Regions from separate parts of the Adlercreutzia aquisgranensis genome, predicted to be linked through region 2. Evidence: predicted binding sites of a transcription regulator. Region 2 holds the regulator's gene; the other holds the start of a gene.

Region 1 (10,959 bases), on a different contig from region 2:
TGGACGCCGCCGGATGCAGCACGCAGGTGCGCGCGTCGGCCACATGGGTGGCGATCTGGGCCAGCTGCAGCTTCGCCATGAACGCCTCGGCCGCCGCGCGACCCCCGGCCACGCCGAAGCTCACCACGCCGCAGCTGCCGTCGGGCAGGTACTCCTGGGCCAGCGCGAACTCCGCGTCGCCGGGCAGCGAGGGGTGCCGCACCCAGGCAACCTTCGGGTGCTCGGACAAAAACTGCGCCACGGCCAGGCCGTTTTCCGCGTGACGAGCCATGCGCAGGTGCAGGCTCTCAAGCCCCAGGTTCACAAGGAAGGCGTTCTGCGGTGATTGGATGGAACCCAGATCGCGCATGAGCTGGGCCGTCGCCTTGGTGATGTAGGCGCCTTCCTTGCCGAAGCGCTCCACGTAGTTCACGCCGTGGTAGGTGGCGTCGGGGGTGGTGAGCCCCGGGAACTTGTCGGCGTGGGCTGCCCAGTCGAAGCGGCCCGAATCCACGATGGCGCCGCCCACGGATGCGCCGTGGCCGTCCATGTACTTGGTGGTGGAGTGGGTGACGATGTCGGCGCCGAACTCGATGGGGCGGCACAGCACCGGCGTGGGGAACGTGTTGTCCACGATGAGCGGAACCCCGTGGCCGTGGGCAGCATCGGCGAACTTCCGGATGTCGAGCACCGCTAGCGCCGGGTTGGCGATGGTCTCGCCGAAGACGCATTTCGTGTTGGGCTGGAAGGCGGCGTCCAACTGCTCGCGGGTGCAGTGCGGGTCGACGAAGGTGACGGCGATGCCCATGCGGCGAAGGGTGTGGGCCAGCAGGTTGAAGGTGCCGCCGTAGATGGCCGAGCTTGCCACCACGTGGTCTCCGCAGCCGGCGATGTTGAACACCGCGAAGAAGTTCGCCGCCTGGCCGGAGCTGGTGAGCATGGCCGCGGTGCCTCCTTCGAGCGCGGCGATCTTGGCGGCCACGGCGTCGTTGGTGGGATTCTGCAGCCGCGTGTAGAAGTAGCCGGACTCCTCTAGGTCGAACAGGCGGCCCATGTGCTCGGACGAATCGTACTTCCAGGTGGTGTTCTGGTAGATGGGCACCTGGCGCGGGTCTCCGTCGCCGGGGCGCCATCCGCCTTGGACGCACGTGGTGTCGATGGTGCTGCACTGAAGCTCGGCCATGGGGCATGCCTTTCTGTTTCGCCTTGTCATGCTGCTTGCAGGCCGGCGGCTGCCGAATCCGGAGGCTGGCTCCTGCAAACGTCCGCCTATTATAGCGGCAATGGCGGCGGAGGCAGCGCTGCCCGCGAGAATCCCGACGCGTTGCAGCCGCACCGCACGTCGCGCCTCACCTGTGCCAGAAGTCGGCTGTCCGAATGCTTGGGCGCGGGCATCCTTTTGTGAACATATGGGGGCGTTTGGTTGACAGCCACCCGCAGACTACTACAATCACGGATTAGCACTCTCAAGGCGAGACTGCTAATCGGCGCGCTCTGCATTGTGCACTCCGTACGCTCCTGCGCGTAAGGCCGTGCTGATGACGTGCTGCGGACCGCCAGGGTTGCGCTGTTGCCTGCGGCGATTGGTGGCGTGACGCTGCGACCTGCGGCGAGGCTCGACGTGGCCCGTCGCAGCTTGCGGGGCGGCACGCAAGGAGCGCCCGAGCGGCAGCGTCTCGCCGAAGCGTCACCGAGCGAAAGGACAGAAGCGCCCATGAAGAAGTTCAAAACCGAGAGCAAGAAGTTGCTCGACCTCATGATCAACTCCATCTACACCAACCGCGAGATCTTCCTGCGCGAGCTCATCTCCAACGCGTCGGACGCGGTGGACAAGCTGTACTTCGCCAGCCTCACCGACAAGGACATCCAGCTCAACCGCGCCGATTTGCGCATCGTGGTGTCCTCGGACCAGGACAGCCGCACGGTCACCGTCTCCGACAACGGCATCGGCATGACCAAAGAGCAGCTGGACCTGAACCTGGGCACCATCGCCCATTCCGACTCGCTGGCCTTCAAGTCGGACAACTCCGAGGCCCAGGGCGGCGATGTGGACATCATCGGCCAGTTCGGCGTAGGCTTCTACTCCGCGTTCATGGTGGCGAGCAAGGTGCGCGTAGTCTCCCGCGCCTACGGGCACGACGAGACTTGGGCCTGGGAGAGCAACGGTGTCGACGGCTACACCATCACGGCCGCCGAGCGCAGCGAGCACGGCACCGACGTTATCCTCACGCTGAAGGACAACACCGATGAGGAGAGCTACGACGAGTTCGCCACGGAATACGGCCTGCGCAACCTCATCAAACGCTACAGCAACTACGTGCGCTACCCGGTCATGATGGAAGTCACCAAGACTCGCGAGGTGGCCCGTCCCGCCGACGACGCCGAAGCCGCCGAGGGCGACGCCGTGGAGCTGCAGCCGGAGTACGAGACCTACACCGAGTTTGACACCATCAACTCCATGATCCCCATCTGGAAGCGCCGCGGAACCGACGTGTCGCAAGAGGAGTACAACGAGTTCTACAAGTCCGACTTCCACGACTTCTCCGACCCGGCCTGCACCTTCACCGTGCACGCGGAAGGCGCGCTGTCCTACGATGCGCTGCTGTTCATCCCCAGCCGCGCCCCCTACGACCTGTACAGCAAGGACTACAAAAAAGGCCTGGCCCTGTACAGCTCGAACGTGCTGATCATGGAGAAGTGCGAGGAACTGCTGCCCGACTACTATAACTTCGTGCGCGGCGTGGTGGATTCCCAGGACCTGACGCTGAACATCTCCCGCGAGACGCTGCAGCACAACAGCCAGCTGCGCGCCATCGCCCGTCGCATCGAGAAGAAGGTGACCGCCGAGCTGAAGAAGATGCTGGAAAACGACCGCGAGGAGTACGAGCGCTTCTTCGACAACTTCGGGCGTGGGCTGGAGTTCGGCATCTACAACAGCTACGGCATGCTGAAAGGCGAGCTGGCCGATCTGCTCATGTTCTACTCGGCCAAGCAGGAGAAGCTGGTGACCTTCGCCGAGTACGTGGAAGCGGCGCCCGCCGATCCGAAGGTCATCTACTATGCTTGCGGCGACAGCGTGGAGCGGTTGCGGAAGCTGCCCGTGGTGCAAAGCGTGCTGTCCCGCGGCTACGACGTGCTGCTGTGCACCAAGGACGTGGACGAGTTCTGCTTCCAGGCCATGATGACCTACGGCGAGGGCGACGATGCCCGCGAGCTGAAGAACGTGGCATCGGGAGATTTGGCCCTGGCCAGCGACGATGAGAAGGCTGCGGCGGCCGAGACGGCCAAGGCTCACGAGAGCCTGTTCGCCGCCATGAAGGACGACTTGGGCGGGGAAGTGGAGCGCGTGACCGTGAGCGCGCGTTTGACCCAGCCCGACGAGGCGCCCGCCTGCATCACCGCCGAGGGGCCGCTGTCGCTGGAGATGGAGCGCATCATGGCGCAGATGCCCGATGCGGCCGGCATGAGAAGCCAGCGGGTGCTGGAGCTCAACGCGGCGCATCCGGTGTTCGCCAAGCTGGCCGCCGCCCAGGAGGCGGGCGATGCCGACAAGGTGCGCCTGTACGCCGATCTGCTGTACAACCAGGCGCTGCTCATCGAGGGCATGCCCATCGACGACCCGGTGGCCTTCGCCAATGCGGTGACGCAGCTGATGTAGCAGTGCGCCGGCCGCCGCGGCAGACGGCGCGGGCCGGGGGAAACACCGCACAACCGTCAACTTGTGCTAAAGCTTCTGACCTGGTGTTATGCAATAAAATACCAGGTCAGAGCTGTGTGTGGGGCATGCACGACATGCCGGTTGTGCAGCGCACAACCGTCTACTTGCGTCAATCCTCGTGCGCCGCCTGCGGGTACGGCGGCCGTTCCGCTATAATGCTTCGGGAAGTGGGCATGCTGGCCGGGCGACGTCGCCAAGGCGGGCCTGCCTTAAGGAGAAGGGAACTACTATGGCCGAACTCGGTAAAGTGAAATTGGCGCTGGTGCAGTTCGGCGGCGAGCTGTGCGAGTCGGTGGAACCCATCGAGCGCAACGTGGCCCATGCTTGCGAGCTTATCGCCGAGGCAGGGGCGAAGGGCGCCGATTTGGTGGTGTTCCCCGAGCTGTTCAACACCGGCTACCAGCTCAACGTCATCGGCCCGCACATCAACGAGCTCACCGAGCCGGAGGACGGCCCGTCGGTCACGGCGCTGCGCAAGGCGGCGGCGGAAGCGGGCGTGTACGTGGTGGCGGGCATCGCGCTGTTCCACGGGCTTACGGGCGTGCCGTTCAACAGCAGCGTGGTCATCGACCGCCAAGGCAACCTCATCGCCACCTACGACAAGCAGCACCTGTGGGCCCTCGAACGCTTCTACTTCCGCGGCGGCGACGATTCGCTGGTGTTCCAGACCGACTTCGGCAAGGTGGGGGTCATGATCTGCTACGACATGGGATTTCCGGAGGTGGCGCGCACCCTCACGCTTCGCGGGGCCGACCTCATCGTGTGCCCGAGCGCCTGGTGCGCCGAGGACATGGACGTGTGGCATATCAACGCGCCGTGCCGTGCGCTGGAGAACTCGGTGTTTCTGGCGGCGGTGAATCGCTACGGCGAGGAGCAGGGCCTGGTCATGCCGGGGCACACGCTGGTATGTAATCCTCGCGGCGGCATCATCGACGAGCTGCAGGAGCCCGGCGAGGCCATCCTGTATGCCGAAATCGACCTGGGCGACGTGGAGAAGAACCGCGTGACCAGCCCCTACCTGCGCGACCGTCGTCCCGAGCTCTACGAGGACGTGCTGCTGTAGGCCCCTAGCCTTCCAGCAGCTCCTTCAGCTCGCGGCGGTTGGCCACGCCGCATTTCTCGTAGATGTGGCTCATGTGGGCTTTCAGGGTGCCCTCGGCTATGAACAGCTCGGCCATGATGGCGGGGCCGTTTCTGCCTTGGGCCACCAGCGCCACGATTTCGGTTTCGCGCGGGGTGAGGCGGGCGCGGCTTGCCAGGGCTTCCACCATCTCGTCGCGGCGTTCCTCCTCGGGTGTCCTCTCCACCAGGCCGCCCACGTCCAAGATGCGCACGCCCCATTTGCTGGCCAGCTCGCGCTCGGACAGCAGGATGAGCGTGGCCACCAGCATCATGACCGCCACCAGCACCGCGATGACTATGTCCTGGGCCCCCGAGGTGAGTCCCACCGAATCCAGGGCGTTGGAGGCGCCTTTGCCCATGACGACGAAGATCTGCTCGGCGTTCTTGATGCCCGAGAACACGACGATGGTAACCCCCAGCCGCTTCGAGATGTCGTAGAACAGCAGCGCTACCAGCAGGCTCGTGAGGGAGTAGCTCATGGCGATGAGATAGCTGGAGACAACGTTGCCGAAGACCCCCTCGGCGGGGATGAGCAGAAAGCCGCAGATGATAAGCACAAGCGGCGACCGGTACAGCGTGCCTATGTTGAACCGGTTCGAGAAGAAGTAGGCGCTCAGGAACAGGACGCCCATCATGATGGCGGTGGATGCGCCCGTGTGCTGCCCGGCACCCGCAACCAGCTGGCTTTGCCGCAGCCCGTAGGCGAAGGAGTACAGCGCCATCAGCACGAAAATCTTCCAGGGGTAGGTGAACTTCGTGCAGGGGCGCGCAACCTTGTCCTGGTCGGGAAGGCCCGCGTAGGCCCGCGCCACGGCGATGCGGGCGGCTACGGGAAGCAGCAGTACGGCGACGAGCATCCGAGGCTCGTCCAGGCCGGACAGGAAGAAAGTGAGCCCGGCAGCAGCTAGTTGGGAGAGCGTGGAGAACAGAAAGATGCGCAGCAGGGGCAGCGCCGAGATGACCTCGGCGGCCAGCAGCAGGAACAGCGCGAAGCCGAAGCCGCCCAGGGCAGAGCCTGTCACGGCCAGAGGGGTTGACGAGCCCAGACCGAAAACGTGGGCCGTCACGAAGCACAGCGAGCTGCCCGCGAACCCCGCGAAGGATAGGTTGCGAAATCGCGCGGTGCCGTTGAGCGGTACGAACCGCCGTGCCGCCAGGGCCACTACCAGCGCCGTGAGGCAGAAGGCGTAGTCGAACACGTTGTGGAAGTCGATCATGCTGGCGGGCGATTCGTAGGGCCCGGCCACCGGTGCGGCCACGGTGAGCGCCACCCAGCAGCGGGCGCAGCCCATGGCCAGGAAGGGCAGCACGCCGTGCAGCCGCGCGATGCGCTCGTCGCGGCCGGCACGCATGCTGTTCGGTAGTTTCCCCATAAGGTGCAGTATAGCAGGCGAAAGCCCCGTTCGGCAGCTTGGCCGGACAGGGCTTTCGTAAAGGCGCCGAGGGTCGGGAGGGACGAACCCTCGGCCGTGCGGGGTCGTTCGCAGCGGAGCCTAGAGGCTGGCCACCAGCTTGCCGGCGTAGTAGCCGCCGGTGATGGCGCGGCCGATGGACAGGCCCTCGATGTCCATGGGGTAGTCCACGCCGCCGAAGAACTGGCCGGAGGCGTTGCCTACCGCGTACAGGCCCTTGATAGGCTGGAACTCGGCGTTGAGGCACTGGTGGTTCTTGTCCACCACCAGGCCGCCCAGGATGGCGGGCAGCATGTTGGCACCGCGGGGGATGGCGTAGTAGGGACCGCCCTCGATGGGCACCAGGTACTTCGCAGCCTTGCCGAAGTCGTCGTCGGCTCCCTTGGCGCACAGCTCGTTGTAGCGCTCAACCGTGGCCTGCAGCGTGGCGGCGTCAACGCTCACCCCGGCCCACTTCGACTCCTGGCCGTAGGCGTTGATGGCCTCGGCCAAATCCTCCAGGGTGTCGGCCTGGATCCAGCGCTCGGGGTTTACCGGGGTGGGGCCGTTGAACATGGAGATGTCGTAGGGGGATTCGGCCTTCCAGTCCTCGTAGAAGTCCTGCCAGTTGGCCGGCGCCAGCATGAAGAACTTGGCCATGCTGGGATCGGAGAATCCGCCCTCGGCCAGGTTCTTGCGCGCGAAGTTGTTCAGGTAGCCCTGACGGCAGCAGGTCTCGTCCATGAAGCGCTCGCCCTGCTGGGTGATGAACAGGAAGGGCATCTCAAGACGGGTGGGGGCCGGCTCGCCATGGATCATCTTGGTGTGGGTGTGAGGGGTCATGATGGCGCCTGCGTTCATGCCGGCCACCATGCCGGTGCCGTCGCGGAAGTCGGTGGCCAGGCGGAAGCCCTTGCAGTCGGGGGCGTAGTAGTCCAGCATCTCGGCGTTGCTGGAGTAGTCGCCCGTGGCCAGGATGACGCCCTTCGACGCGGTGAACAGGTGGTACTCGTCACCGCTCTTGCAGATGACGCCGGTGACGGAGCCGTCCTCGGCCGTCTGCAGCTGCACGCAGGGCATCAGGTAGAAGAAGTCGGCGCCGTCGGCCTCCAGCTGCTCGGCGATGGCCACCACCGAGGCGTTGTGCCCTTCGGTGTGGAAGTAGGTGTTGGCGTGCAGGTAGATGTCGTAGCCGTTGTAGGGCAGCACCGCATCGTGGTACTTGGCCTCCACGCCGCCCTTGGCCGCGGTCTCGGCCCACCAGGCGATGGCCTCCTGGGAGTTGCGGGCCCAGATCTCCACCAGGTCGCGGTCGGAGCGATAGTCGCTTTTCCAGTTGATGAAGCTGATGCATGCCTGGATGGCAGCCTCGCTGGTCTTGTCCAGGTCGATGCAGGCGGCCATGTTGCCGGTGGACTGGGCGGCAGCGGCGTTCTGCACGCAGGCCACGCGGGCCCCGGCGGCAAGGGCGCTGTGCACCGCCGACACGCCCGATTCGCCCGCGCCTACCACTACCACCTCGTAATCGTGGGTCTCGGCGAATTCGGTGATGGGCTCGGGGGCTACCAGAAACGACGGGCCGCTCACGGCGGTAGCGGCGCTGGCCTGCGTCTCCTCGCTGCGCACGGCAGGCTGGCCGCATCCGGCCAGGGCGCTGGTGGCGGCCACGGATGCGGCAGCGATGCCGCCCAGCTTGAACAGGTCGCGACGGCTGAAGTTTGCGTTGCTCATGGTTGTCTCCCTCTCTTTTCCGGGGGCGCCTACGGACGCTTCCCGACTCCCAGATGCCCTCTTCGGCATCCCCTTCATGGCTTCCGGACGCTTGCTTGGTGCCTTTCGGGCTTCCGGCGTTCGCTTCGGTGCTTCGTAGCAGCGGTCGCCTTCGCTTCGGCGTCTCGGTGGCACCCACTATGGCCCGCCGCTGCTCCCAGCGCATCGGACGATGGGAAAGATTGGGATTATTCTTGTAATCCTTCTCGTAATCCTTAGCGATGAGCTGGTGAAACGTTCTTCGGCGCCGCTTGGCTCCAAAGATTGGGACGTGGTGAGGAATCGGCTTGGCCGCCGTTCGCCTGATGCGTCGGCGCTTGAGCAACGAACCGGTGTTGGCGCTGGAACGGATCGAAGGAAAGGTTCCCGTATGCTTGCGTGCTGGCAACGGTTGGGTGGAAGCGGCTTGCGGATGAGCGGCCTTGGCGCTCAGCGTTCTAGCATGGAGTCATCGAAAGGCAGAAGAAGGCGCGACACCTTCGACCGACCGCTTGTCGGTACGGCCGGCTGGTGTCCCGCGCGGGCGCGCGTACCGGTCCTGTCCCATGCGAAGCCTGTCTGCACGGTACCGGTGACCTAAGGAGGGTCGTCATGAAGGGCTTATCTCGTAGGCAGTTCCTGGCTGGCGGAGCGATGGCGGCGTTGGGCGGAACCATGGCGCTGGCCGGGTGCGCTCCGCAAACCCACGGGGAGTCGCAGTCAAGCGGTCAGCAGAGCTCGACGAGGACGGAAGGTGCTGCCGGTACGGCAACGGCCATAGGCACGGGCATGGGCAAGCACGGCAACTTCGACGTAGAAGTGTCCGTGACCGACGGCGCCATCGACCGCATCACGGTGCTGGATTCGCTGGAGACGCCGGGCTTGGGCGACGTGGCTATGGAGAAGATGACCAAGGCCATCATCGACGGGCAGACGCTCAACGTCGACACGGTCAGCGGTGCCACGCTGTCGTCCATGGCGTTCATGAACGCCGTTTCGAGCGCGCTCGACACCCTGGGCGAAGACTCCGACGAATGGAAGGATCGCGCCTACCAGGTGTGGGAGTCCGACGTGGTGATCCCCACCACCGCCGACGTGGTGGTGGTAGGCGCTGGCGGCGCCGGGTTCGCGGCGGCAATCACGGCGGCCAACGAGGGCAAGAGCGTGGTGCTCATGGACAAGATGGGCGTCTTCGGCGGCGACACGGCGCTCTCCGGCGGCGAGATGGCAGTGCCCGGCAACTGGATCCAGGTGACCCAGGGCGTCGAGGATACCCCGGACAAGCTGGTGGAGGACATGCTGGTGGGCGGCGACAACAAGGGCGATCCGGAGCTGGTGGCCATCATCGCCAACGGCGCGCTTGATTCCGCGAACTGGCTGACCTACGAGGGCGGCATCTCCTGGAAGCACGACCTCATGCAGTTCGGCGGCCATAAGACCAAGCGCTCCATCATCCCCATCACTCACTCCGGCTCCGAAATGACCACGAAGCTCACGAACCGTGCGGAAGGCATCGACAACCTGGTCCTGGTGGGCGATACCAAGGCAACGGAGCTTCTGACCAACTCCGACGGTGCCGTGACGGGCGTGAAGTACCAGAACACCGTGACCGGCGAAGAAGGCCAGATCGACTGCAAGGCCGTGGTGCTGACCACCGGCGGCTTCGGCTCCAACGTGGAGATGCGCGTGCAGTACAACCCCGAGATGGACGAGGGCATCCTGTCCACCGACTCCGTGGCCGCCCAAGGCGACGGCCTGGTCATGGCCCAGAACATCGGCGCAGACCTCATCGACATGGAGTACATCCAGACCTACCCGGTGTGCGACCCCGAAACCGGCGCGCTGCTGTACGTGGGCGACGTGCGCCTGGAAAACTACGGCATCCTGGTGAACGAGGAGGGCGACCGCTTCGTTGAGGAGCTGGGACGCCGCGACGTCATCTCCAACGCCATCAAGAGCCAAGCCGACGGCGTGGCCTACCTGCTGTTCGATCAGAAGGCCGCCGACAACACCGGCCTGCTGGAGACCCACGCCGACGAGTACGAGAACAGCGAGGCCCGCGGCGTGATCGTGAAGGGCGACACCATCGAGGAAGTGGCGAAGGCCCAGGGCGTCGATCCCGCCGAGCTGCGGGCCACCGTGGAGCAGTGGAACGGCTACTGCGCCGAGGGAAGCGACCCCGATTTCAGCTACAGCGGTACCGAGATGAACACCATCGAGGAAGGCCCCTTCTACCTGATGGCCTGCAAGCCTGCCGTGCACTACACCATGGGCGGCCTGCACATCACCCCCGAAGCCGAGGTGCTTACCGTGGACGAGGAGGTCATCCCGGGCCTGTACGCCGCCGGCGAGGTGGCGGGACACAAGATGGGCACGAACCGCCTGGGCTCCTGCTCGATGACCGACATCTACACCTTCGGCCGCATCGCCGGCAAGAACGCCAGCGACTACGCGGCCTAAGGGCAGCCTGAGGGTTGCGGTCGGCTTAGCGAACGGGCCGGTTGTGCCCGGATTCTGCGAAGCGAGGGCCCGAGCCTTGCGACGAGGCTCGGGCCCTTTCGCGTTTCGGAGCGATTCGATGACGGTTGGGGGGTGCTGGTTCGGGGTGCCGCATAATCTGGCATAGTGAAGCTGCTATGCAGCATGCGGCAAATCGCTTGAAGGAGGTTTCCCGTGGAAGGTTCTGTGCTCGTCGGCGTGGTGGTGGCGCTGCTGGTGCCCTTTGCGGGCAACACCTTGGGCGCGGCGCTGGTGTTTTTGCTGCGCCGGGGAATGTCCGAGCGCCTGTCGAAGGCGCTTGCGGGGTTCGCGGCGGGCGTCATGATGGCGGCGAGCGTGTGGAGCCTCATCATTCCCGCGCTCGAGGCCTCCGAGGGCCTGCCCGTGCCCGGCTGGCTGCCTGCGGCTGCGGGCTTTCTGGCCGGCATGTTGCTGCTTCTGGCCGTCGATCACCTCACGCCGCACCTGCACGCGGGTGCAACCGAACCCGAAGGCCCGGCC
Region 2 (10,959 bases):
GCCGGCATGCGCAGCTTGGTCAGCGCCGAGGAAAGCGCCCGCGTGATGCTCTGGGAGCCGTCCGCCTCCTCGTAGCACACGATGACGGCGGTGGCGTTGCGCAAAAGCTCGCATGCCCCGTCAAGGCCTACGGGCTCGGACACCTCCGGCACGTGGCGCCTGCCCGACTGCATGGCGGCCGAACGGGCGATGGAGCGCCAGCGCTCGGCCCGGGCCGCAGCCTTCTTCGCGTCCAGCTTCACCACGGACCGCTCGCAGGCAAGGGGCACGAACACGTCCACGCCCACCTCGGTGCCGTGGCGCACCACCGTGTCCATCTTGTCGCCTTTGGCAAGCCCCTGCACCAGCATCACGCTCGGGCCGTCCTCGCCAACGTCCCCGCGCAGCGAGATGGAGACCAGAAGCCCGTCGGCGTCGAAAGAGGCGACCTCGCATTCGAAGTAGTCGCTTGCGGCGTCGACCACGGCCACATGCTGTCCCCGCTCCAGGCGCAGGACGCGGGCATGGTGCAGGTCGTCGTCGCTCAGGCGCAGCGGGAACACCGGGGATTCCTCCGCGTCGAGCACTTGGTTTTCCAGGAAGAACTGCGGAAGGGCCATGGCTACTCGAAAATGTCCTTGAGCTTCTGCCAGGCGCCGCGCGGCTGGTCGACCTCTTCGCCCATCTCCTCGGCGAAGTGCTCCAGAAGCTCGCGCTGTCTCTTCGAAAGCTTCTTGGGGATGACGACGTTGACGTGCACGTACATGTCCCCGCGGGCGTCGCTCCTGAAGCGCGGCATGCCGAACCCCTTGACGCGGACCACCTGCTCGTTCTGGCACCCTTCGGGAATGCGCACGACCACCTTCTCGTCCTCCATGATGCCGTCGAGCTCGATCTCCGCGCCCAAGGCAGCCTGGGTCATGGACACGTTCGCCCGCGCGTGCAGGTTGTCGCCGTCGCGCTCGAAGTACTCGTTGGGCTGGATGCGGCACGTGACTATGAGGTCGCCCGCCCTGCTGCCGCGCAGCCCGGCCTCGCCGAAGCCCGAAAGCCGCAGCTGCTGGCCGTCGCGGATGCCCGCAGGCACCTCCACCGTCACCCGCTGACGGTCGGGGACGCGCCCTTGGCCCTCGCACTCGGGGCAAGGGTTGTCGATGGTGCGCCCGGTGCCGCCGCACTTCTGGCAGGGAACCGCCGTCTGCATGTCACCCAGGAAGGTTCGCTGCACCGTGACCACGCGACCCGTTCCGTTGCAGTCCGGGCAGGTCACCTCGCTGCCGCCCTCGGCCACGCCGCTGCCGCCGCAATCGGGGCACGGGGCCAGCCGGTCGTAGACGATCTCCTTGTTCACGCCGGCGGCCACTTCCTCCAGGGTCAGCCGCAGGCCCACCGCCATGTCGCGCCCTTCGCGGCGCTGCTGGGCGCGGGCTGCGCTCGCCGAGCCCCCGAAGAACGAGCTGAACAAATCGCCCATGCCGAAACCGCCGCCGAACAGGTCGTCGAAGTCCACGTAGCCCCCGCCGTAGCCGCCGGGGCCGGAGGAAGCACCCGGCACGGTACCGAAGCGATCGTAGGCGCTGCGCTTCTTGGGGTCGGAGAGAACGTCGTAGGCCTCGTTGAGCTCTTTGAACTTGTCCTCGGCGTCCTCGGCCTTGTTCACGTCGGGATGCAGCTCCCGCGCACGACGCCGGAACGCCTTCTTGATCTCGTCCTCGGTCGCGGTGCGCTCGACCCCCAGCACCTCGTACAGATCTCTCGCCATGACCAGCCTGTTCCCTTCTTCCCAACAGTTTCGGGCCCATCCCGAAGAGCGTGCCCCGTCCGAACCTGCGCCCTACGCCTCGTCGAGCGCGTCGGCGGCCATGCGCACCGCGCTTATGGTTCGGGAGTAATCCATCCGCGTAGGCCCGATGACGGCAACCACTCCCGCCGAGGGCCCCTTTCCGTAACGGCTCGCCACCACGGAGACGCCGGAAAGCCCCGCATTGCCGTTCTCGCGGCCGATGCGAACGCTCGGCACCCCCGCAGCGCAGGATACGGCGTCGTCCAGGATGTGCAGCAGCACCGTCTCGTCCTCGAGCACTTGCATCACCGGCAGAAGCGCATCGGTGTGGCTGAACTCCGGCTGCACCATCAGGGCCGAAAGGCCGCTGTGGTGCGCTCGGCTTATGCGGCTCTCCTGCAAGCACAGCATGACCTCGTCCATGACCGCGCGCACGAGCGGGTCGCGGAAAGCCTCGGCCATGCTGCGGGACAGCCCGTGCTCTATCTCCTCGGACGAGCGGCCGCCGAACACATCGCCGAGCAAGCGCTGCACCTCGGCGAGGCTTTCCGGATCCACGTCCTCGGCGAACTCGATATGGCGGTTCGCCACGCGACCCTCTTCCGTCACCACCACGATGATGGCCTGACGGGGCGAAAGCGACACCAGCGACAGCTGCTTGATGCGCATGCGCTGCACCGAGGGCGCCAGCACCACCGACAAGCAGTCGGTCAGGCGCATGAGGGCCGACGAGGTCTGGTCGATCAGCTCGTCAAGCTCTCCGGCGCTTCGGCGCAGCTCCTCGGCGACAAGGCGGCAGCGCTCGTCCTGGGAGCCGTCGGCCTGCTCGGCCAGCAAGCCGTCCACGAACGCCCGGTACCCCGCATCGGTCGGCACGCGCCCGGCGGAGGTATGGGGCTGCACGATGTAGCCGCCGTCTTCGAGCACCGACAGCTCGTTGCGGACCGTCGCGGGACTCACGCCCAGCTGGTAGCGCTCGGTCAGCGTGCGAGAGCCCACGGGAAGAGCGCGGGCGACGTACTCCTCGATAAGAGCCGCAAGAACTCTCTGCCGCCGGTCCGAAAGCATTGGCGCGCCCTCCTCTCAATCGCGTTGCAGGTATCGGTTCGCACTACGCTCGAACGGCCATTTTAGCAGCCGATAGCCGAGAGTGCTAATCAGCGGCGCCCTTTCAACGCAAGCATCACAATAGGGCGGCCCGCTCGCCATGACGCGCCCGAACGGCCGAGCCGCAGGCACCACGCCAAAACATGCCAAGAGGACGCCCCCGTCGCGCCCCTGCCACGCGCCGCAAACGGACGTCCCCTTGTCGCCGTTGCCGCCTTGCCGCTAGGCGGCCTGCCCGTCCGGGCCGTAGGTTCCGTCGGGGAAGCGCCTGATGACGCCTGCGAGCTCGGCTTGGGCAAGCTGCGAGAACACCCACGCCCGCGCATCGCCTTCGGGGCATAGCCGCGCTCCGCGGTCCAGCAGCGCATCCAAGCCCATAGGCTGGCCCTGGACAAGCGCGACAAGTCGGCGGCCCTCCTCGGACAGGAAGCCGGACGGAGTACCGCCGCCTGGCGCCCGCTGCGGCGGCGTCTTGAGGCATCCGAAGGTCGCCATCAGCTCGTCCTCGAAGGAATCGTCGTCCACGATGGGCACCGCACCCTGCCGTATGAGCCGGTTGGCCCCGCTGCTGGTCCGTGCGGTGATGGCTCCGGGTACCGCCCAGACGTCGCGGTTGGCCGAAAGCGCCTCGTCGGCCGTGGAAAACGTCCCGGAAGGCAACCCAGCCTCCACTATGAGCGTCGCCTTCGCAAGCCCCGCGATAAGCCGATTGCGCTCCCGAAACATGTAGGGCAACGGCGGCATGGCCCACGGATACTCGGACACGAGCGCCCCTCCCCCGTCCACGATGCGCTGGAACAGGTCCTTGTGCTCGGGCGGGTAGAGCCTATCGCAGCCGCCTCCCAGAAACGCTACCGTCACGCCGCCCTCCGCCAGGGCGGCCTCATGGGCGGCCGCATCGCAGCCCCGCGCTCCCCCCGAAAGGATCGACACCCCCTTGCGGGCAGCGATGGCGGCGAACCTGCGGGCGCATCCGGTGCCGTAGGGCGTCGCCTTGCGAGCTCCCACTACGGCAAGCCCCTCCCGCAGCGCCGAAGGATCGCCCAGCACATAGAGCACGCGGGGCGGCTTCGGCACCTGCTTCAGCGACTCGGGAAACCACGGGCAGTCGCGCTCCACCACCGTTCGCGGTCCCATCACGAAATCCTGCTCGACGCTCATAGCACTTCCCCTCTCACCCGAAACCCCAAAGCCTCGCTCAAGTGCGCCCGATCCACCGCCTCGCGCTCCTCCATATCCGCAATGGTCCTCGCCAGCGCCGCCGTGCGGATAAGCGCCCTGCCGCTCATGGAAAGCCGGGAGGCGGCCTCGGTCAGGAAGCGCTCCTCCTCCTGACCGAGGCGGCACGAAGCCACCACCTCCTGCGGTGTGCGGACCGCCCCGGCCGACGCGCGCCACGCTGCAAACTCCCGGGCGCGCAGCACCCCTTCGCGAAGCGTCGCCGAGTCGGTCCCGCTGCCCGTCGCCAGCACGCTTGCGGCGGGAATGCGCCTGACGTCCACATGTAGGTCGATGCGGTCGAGGACCGGGCCGCCTATGCGCCCTTGGTACTTGCGGATCTGGGGCACCGTGCAGCGACACGGCCGTTCCTCGTCGCCGAAGAAGCCGCACGGGCACGGGTTCGCTGCAGCAACCAGCATGAACCGGGCGGGGAACTCGATGCTGCCGTCGGCCCGCGTCACCACCATGCGCCCCGACTCCAGCGGCTGGCGAATGCCCTGCAGCACAGAGGGCTGGAACTCTGGAAGCTCGTCTAGGAACAGCACCCCGTTATGGGCAAGCGATATCTCCCCCGGCCGCGGGGGCGACCCTCCCCCCACCAGGCCCGGCAGCGATGCGGAATGGTGGGGCTTGCGGAAGGGGCGTATCCCGGCCAGGATCGGATCGACGTCCTCACCGGCCACCGAGTGCACGACGGCGCTCTCGAGCGCCTCCGCCTGGGTCAGGGGCGGCAAGATCGTGGGGAGCCGCGAGGCGAGCATGGTCTTCCCCGATCCGGGAGGACCCATCATAAGGATGCCGTGGTTGCCCGCCGCCGCTATCTGCAGCGCCCGCTTCGCCGCATCGTGCCCTTCGATATCGCGGAAATCAACCGACGACGACGCCGCTGGCGGCCGCGCCGCTTCAAGTCGACGGAAACGTCCCGCCCTGAAATCGCCCAAGGTGTCCACCGCCGCCCATTCGACCCCCTCGATAGCCCTTACCTCGCCTGAGGGGGCGCTCGCCAGCCCAAGCTCCCGCTTGCGCGCGCACAGCGCATAGGCGAGCAAGCCGGCCACCGGTCGCACGAACCCCTCCAGCGACAGCTCCCCCACGAAGAGCTTCCCCCGCAGGACCTCGGGGCGCACCTGACCGCTGGCCACCAGGATGCCCGCCGCGATGGGCAGGTCGAAACCCGCGCCGGTCTTGCGCAGCGAACTGGGCGCCAGGTTCACGACGATGCGCGAGCCGGGCATCGAGAACCCGCATGCCTTCAAGGCGGACTTCACCCGCTCGCGGGATTCCTGGACTGAGGCGTCGGCCATGCCCACGATGGAGAACCCGGGAATGCCCGTGGTGATGGAAACCTCCACGTCCACGGGCACGGCCTCCACCCCGCGCAACGTTGCCGCATGCACCTGGCACCGGCCGAGACGGGTGGCGCTCGCGCCGGCCTGGCAGGCAAGCGAGGCCGCCTCGGCTCCTGCCTCGATGAAGTGCACGCACCCGCTCTCCCGGTCGATCTGCGCCATGGCGTCCATCAGAACACGTCCCGGCCGAAGGCGTCAATATTGTGACGCACCAGGGCGCGGTCAGGCGGTATGATCAGAATGCTCACGATGTCGAACCGCACTCGCACGTCGAGCACGTCGGTTACGGCCAGATAGCTTGCGGCTATGCGCTCGTAACGCTCCCGCTTCTCGCGGGTCACCGCCTCCGCAGGCATGCCCTTGTCGCAGTCGCGGCGACTCTTCACCTCCACGAACACAAGCGTCTCGTTGTCGCGGGCTATGATGTCCGCCTCGCCGGCCTTGCACTTCCAGTTGCGATGGATGATGTCGTAGCCGCGACGCGTCAGAAAGCACGCGGCCACGAACTCCCCTTCCCGCCCCACGTCGAGCGCTTCCGACTTGCGCTTGCGCTTGCGCTTCGCAGCGGCCCTCGGAGCCGGCTCGTGCGGCGCCCACCCCCCGTCCTCTCCCCACATAGGCTCGCCTTCCGAACCGAAGGCGCCCTCGATTCGCGGCCCGCCGTCCGCGAATCCGCACCCATCGACGACGAGCCCCGAAACGCAGTCGCAGCGTTCGGTCAAATCCGCCGATTCCCTCTCTTGCAACGCCTCCCTCATAGCGCCACCCCTTTCCGTTGGTCGAGATGACGTCAGTCTAGATGCCCCGTTGAGGCGAAACGATGACACGGAAGGCCCGCTGGCGGCACGCGAAACGCTCCAGAGCACCGCAGCGCAAGGGAACCGGGTCATGCGAGGCCGTCGCACCATCCGACGATGGGTCTTGCGCGCGCGTTCACCGGTTCTATCCGAAATCTTGCGGAATCAAGCAAGCGCTCCCACGAAAGCCATGCGGCATCGGAGGCCACCTTCCGAAACGGCACCCGGCCGAAGACGGCTATCCGAACAAGGTGAGCTGCAGAATCCTCGAGCAGAAGGACGCCCGATGCACCGGGGACAGGCCGAAATCGCGTATAGCCTGCTCATGAGCCGCGCTGCCGTAGCCCTTGTTCGACGCGAAGCCGTACTCGGGGTACAGCTCGTCGTAGCGCTCCATGAGCCTGTCGCGCTCCACTTTCGCCACGATGGAGGCCGCGGCGATGCTGGCGCACTTGCCGTCGCCTTTCACGACGTTGCGCTCCCGGGAATCGATTCCCAGGGGGTTGCCGTCCACCAGCACCAGTCCTATACCGGCCGCCTGCTCCTCCACCGCCGCCAAAGCCGCGCGGAAGGCCTTGCGCAGGCTTGCAGTCATACCCACAGCATCTATCTCCGCTGGCTCCACGTAGGCCACCGCCCAGGCGGCAGCCTCTTCCTTTATCTGCTGCGCCAGCTCCTCGCGCACCGCCGGAGCCACCTGCTTGGAGTCATTGAGGCGAGCTATGCGCGGATGCCGCGGCAGCACCACCGCGCCCACGGCCAAGGGGCCGGCCAAAGGACCCCTTCCCACTTCATCTAGCCCCACCAGCACAGACGCTCCGCACGCAGAGGCAAGGCCCTCCTCGAAAGCGTACATCCCCTCCAGGCGCTCCGCCTCCTGCTGGCGCTTGGCCGCCTGGCGAAGGGCCGTCGCGAGCGCACGGCGAACCCCGGCCCGCTCATCGTCGCGCAGCTGGCGGGCCAGCTTCGGCAGCTCGTCGTCGGCAGCCTGCGCCACAAGCGCCTGCACCTCCTTGACGGACAGACCCGACGCATTCATGGGAAACCTCCTCCAACGAAAAGGGCCCCTCGAGAGAGGGGCCCTGTGAGAACAGAAGCTGCCGCAAGCCTTAGCGGAAGGACTTCTCCTTGATCTTGGCGGCCTTGCCCACCTTGTTGCGCAGGTAGTACAGCTTGGCGCGGCGCACATCGCCCTTGCGCACGACCTCGATCTTCTCAATCTTGGGGGAATGCACGGGGAAGGTACGCTCCACGCCCACCGAGAAGCTGATCTTGCGCACGGTGAACGTCTCGCGCACCGAGGCGCCCTGGCGACGAATCACGTCGCCCTGGAAAACCTGGATACGCTCGCGGTTGCCCTCGGTGATGCGGTAGTGAACCTTCACGTTGTCGCCAACCTCGAACTGGGGGAGGTCCTGCTTGATCTGCTGCTGCTCGATGGCGCGAATGATATCCATGTTCCTGCGTCTTCCTCTATCTAAAAAAGCAAATTTCTCTGCGTCCTGTATGGACTAGGCGTCGTTAGGCGCAATTCGCAAGTGTACGCGAAGGACGATGCCCATGCAAGGAAAAAGTGGCGGGCAACCGACGAAGCATCCGCCTCCTCCACTAAATAAGCATGAGCAACCCGTACACCGCCACGCCCGTCAGTGCGCTCCACAAAAGCGACTTGCTCTTGAAGCCTACAAGCGCCACCGCGACGGCGGCGACGAGCGGCGCCGCCCCGGGCCACAGGCCGGCATCGAACATCCCCGGCGTCAGCAGGTCGTTGGCCACGAGCGCGGCGAAGGCGGCGGGCGGGATGAAGCCAAGCGCCCGCTCCACCCCCTCGGGCAGGTTGCGCCCCTTGAGGGCGAACAGCGGCACCACGCGGCACAGCAGCATGGTGGCCGCGCAGCACGCGAACACGATGAGGAAGCTCGTCCAGCTGACCGGCTCTACCACAGCGCTACCTCCTCGCCCACGACGCGACCATGGCCGCAACCACTCCGGCCACCGCCCCGACAAGAATGGCGGGCCCCGTCAGGCCCGCGCACTTGCAGAGAAACACGCCGAGCACGGCCACCCCCGCCGCCACGATGTTCTCGACCGTGGCGCGCTGGGTTACCAGAAGGCAGATGAAGATCGACGTCATGGCGAACGACGCGATGGCAAGCGGTATGCCGATGGCGCTTCCCACAAGGGCGCCCACCGCGTTGGAGACCGCCCATGACGACATCGAGAACACGTTCACCAGCGTGGCCTTGGCCACCGACCAGCCGCCTTCGGAGAAGCGCTGGACGTTCACGCCGTAGCTCTCATCGGTCACCGTGGCAGCGAACAGAAACGACAGGCCCTTTCCCACCCCGCGGCACGCCGGCGCGAAGGCCGCCGAGTACAGCATCTGCCGGGTGTTCACCAGCGAGATGCTGGCCACGATCGAGGCGATGGGGGAACCGGCGAGCCACATGTTCGCGAACATGAACTGCCCGGCGCCCGAATAGAACAGGACCGAGAGCAGAAACGCCTGCAGCCAGCTCAGCCCGATGGAATCCGACAGGATGCCGCAGGGGATGCCAATGGCCACGTACCCGAGTATGATGGGAGCCGCCGCCTGGAGCGCAGAGCGCACCGAAGCGGAGGCTGTTCCTTGGCTGTTTCGGAGGCTTCTCATAGAGCAAGCATTATAGCTAAGCGAAGCGCTCAGGCAACCGTGGGAACCCCATCTACACGCGGAGCGCCTTCGGGACGAACAGGCGCTGGTAGGTGGCCGAGGCGAAGCGGTCGGTCATCCCCGCTATGTAGTCGGTGGCCGCCAGCAGCACGTCGCCCTGGGCGATGGAGAGGTTTTCCGCGGGAATCTCGTCGGGACGCTCGACAAAGTGCTCGAACAGCTCGGAAATCAGATGCGTCGCCTTGTTGACCTCGGATTTCACCGCATCCGACGTGTAGACGTTGCGGAACAGGAACGTCCGCAGCTCCATCATGGCACCCCACACCTCGCCGCTCATGCGGATGTCGCCCTGGCGGGCCGACTCGCGCACCATGTCGCAGACCAAGGTCTCGATGCGGGAGGAATGGTCGCCGCCGAGCACGGCATGGGTGCTGGCCGGCAAGTCGGACTCCCCCAGAACCCCGGCACGGATGGCATCGTCGATGTCGTGGTTCACGTAGGCGATGCGGTCGGCGATGGCCACCACGCGCCCCTCGAGGGTTTCCGCGCGCCCATCTCCCGTGTGGTTCACTATGCCGTCGCGCACTTCGAAGGTGAGGTTGAGCCCGGCTCCCCCGTTCTCGATGCGCTCCACCACCCGCAAGCTCTGCTGGTTGTGCCGGTAGAGGCTGCGGCCTTCGGGGCTGCTCGGATCCAGGCCTCGGCGGCGTGCAAGGCAGGCGGCGAGCGCGTCCTCCCCCGTATGCCCGAAGGGGGTGTGTCCCAAGTCGTGCCCAAGGGCTATGGCCTCGGTCAGATCCTCGTTCAGGCCCAAGGCGCGCGTGATGGTGCGCGCAATCTGGGACACCTCCAGCGTATGGGTCAGGCGCGTCCGGTAGTGGTCGCCCTCGGAAGCCAGGAACACCTGAGTCTTGTGGGAAAGCCGCCGAAACGACTTCGAGTGCAGGATCTTGTCGCGGTCGCGCTGGTAATCGGTGCGTAGGAAATCGACGTGGCTCGAACGGTCGCGGCCCTCGCTGCAATCGGAGAACGATGCGTCCTCCTGCAGCATCCCGTGCTCGCGAGCTTCCTGGTCTTCCCTGCTCAACACTTGCATCGGCCCCATCCTTCCTCGACAAATGCCCCGCCTTGGCGCCCGGCCGAAGCCGCGGTCGGCCTACCGGGCGTCGAACACCGCCTTCAGCGCCTCGTCCACGCAGGGGGGCACGAACCGGCTCACGTCGCCATGCATGCTCGCGATCTCGCGGACGATGGAGCTCGACAGGTACATATGCTGCGGCGGGGACATGATGAAGAGCGTCTCGAGCTCCCGATCCAGCTGGTAGTTCAGGGCGGTCATCTGGAACTCGTACTCGAAGTCGGTGATGGCCCGCAGCCCCTTCACCACCACGGCGGCGTCGATCTGGCGCGCGAAGTCAACCAGCAGCCCGTCGAAGGGCACCACGCGCACGTTGGGCAGATGGGACGTCGCCTGCCGGGCAAGCTCCACGCGCTTTTCCAGGTCGAAGAGGGGCTTCTTCTTCTCGGAGGACGCGACGGCCACCACCACCTCGTCCATCAGGGCCGCAGCCCTGGTTATGATGTCGAGATGCCCCGACGTGATGGGGTCGAAGGTCCCCGGCGTCAACGCTCGCTTCATAGCGCTCCTTACTCGCGGACGAGCAGATCGACGGCGGTCTCGCCGAACTTCTTGCTCTTGCGCGCCCGAAAGCCCGCAGCTTCGGCTGCGGCAAGCGCGCTGCGGCCGTCGGAAATGCCATGCTCATACACTACCAGCGCATCGGGAAGCAGGCAGCCTTCCCGGTCCAACCGCTGCACCATCCCCATAATATCCGCCGGATCGCATGCGTAGGGCGGATCGAGGAACACGAGGTCGAACGGGCCGAAGCGCGCCAAGCGCGGTACCGACGCCAGCGTATCGCCGCTCACGGTCCGGGCCCGCTCGGCCCCTAGCCCGCACGCCTTGACGTTGGTCTGGACCGTTCGCAGGGCGCCAGCGTCGCTGTCGCAGAACACGGCCCTGTCCGCCCCACGCGAAATCGCCTCCAGCCCCAAAGCCCCCGAACCGGC

What was found. Region 2 encodes HrcA, which represses chaperone genes, less so after heat shock. Its sites were predicted from a motif close to TNTTAGCANNCNNNNNNNNNGNNTGCTAANA; they were not measured.
Region 1: htpG (molecular chaperone HtpG) is a predicted target of HrcA. The motif match lies at 1,435-1,465, and genes of this name have one in related genera.

Annotation. Positions count from the first base shown of each region.
Region 1 is NZ_CALPDA010000003.1:100,881-111,839, forward strand. Features, by position in the region: gene NFR41_RS02545 (O-acetylhomoserine aminocarboxypropyltransferase/cysteine synthase family protein) at 1-1,162, opposite strand, end outside; gene htpG (molecular chaperone HtpG) at 1,694-3,637, shown strand; gene NFR41_RS02555 (nitrilase-related carbon-nitrogen hydrolase) at 3,927-4,760, shown strand; gene NFR41_RS02560 (helix-turn-helix transcriptional regulator) at 4,765-6,171, opposite strand; gene NFR41_RS02565 (FAD-dependent oxidoreductase) at 6,313-7,941, opposite strand; gene NFR41_RS02570 (flavocytochrome c) at 8,572-10,419, shown strand; gene NFR41_RS02575 (ZIP family metal transporter) at 10,633-10,959, shown strand, end outside.
Region 2 is NZ_CALPDA010000010.1:39,374-50,332, reverse strand. Features, by position in the region: gene NFR41_RS07335 (RsmE family RNA methyltransferase) at 1-599, opposite strand, end outside; gene dnaJ (molecular chaperone DnaJ) at 602-1,741, opposite strand; gene hrcA (heat-inducible transcriptional repressor HrcA) at 1,814-2,830, opposite strand; gene dprA (DNA-processing protein DprA) at 3,092-4,030, opposite strand; gene NFR41_RS07315 (YifB family Mg chelatase-like AAA ATPase) at 4,027-5,601, opposite strand; gene NFR41_RS07310 (YraN family protein) at 5,610-6,197, opposite strand; gene rnhB (ribonuclease HII) at 6,475-7,275, opposite strand; gene rplS (50S ribosomal protein L19) at 7,346-7,693, opposite strand; gene NFR41_RS07295 (AzlD domain-containing protein) at 7,845-8,180, opposite strand; gene NFR41_RS07290 (AzlC family ABC transporter permease) at 8,185-8,847, opposite strand; gene NFR41_RS07285 (deoxyguanosinetriphosphate triphosphohydrolase) at 8,942-9,985, opposite strand; gene coaD (pantetheine-phosphate adenylyltransferase) at 10,046-10,528, opposite strand; gene rsmD (16S rRNA (guanine(966)-N(2))-methyltransferase RsmD) at 10,537-10,959, opposite strand, start outside.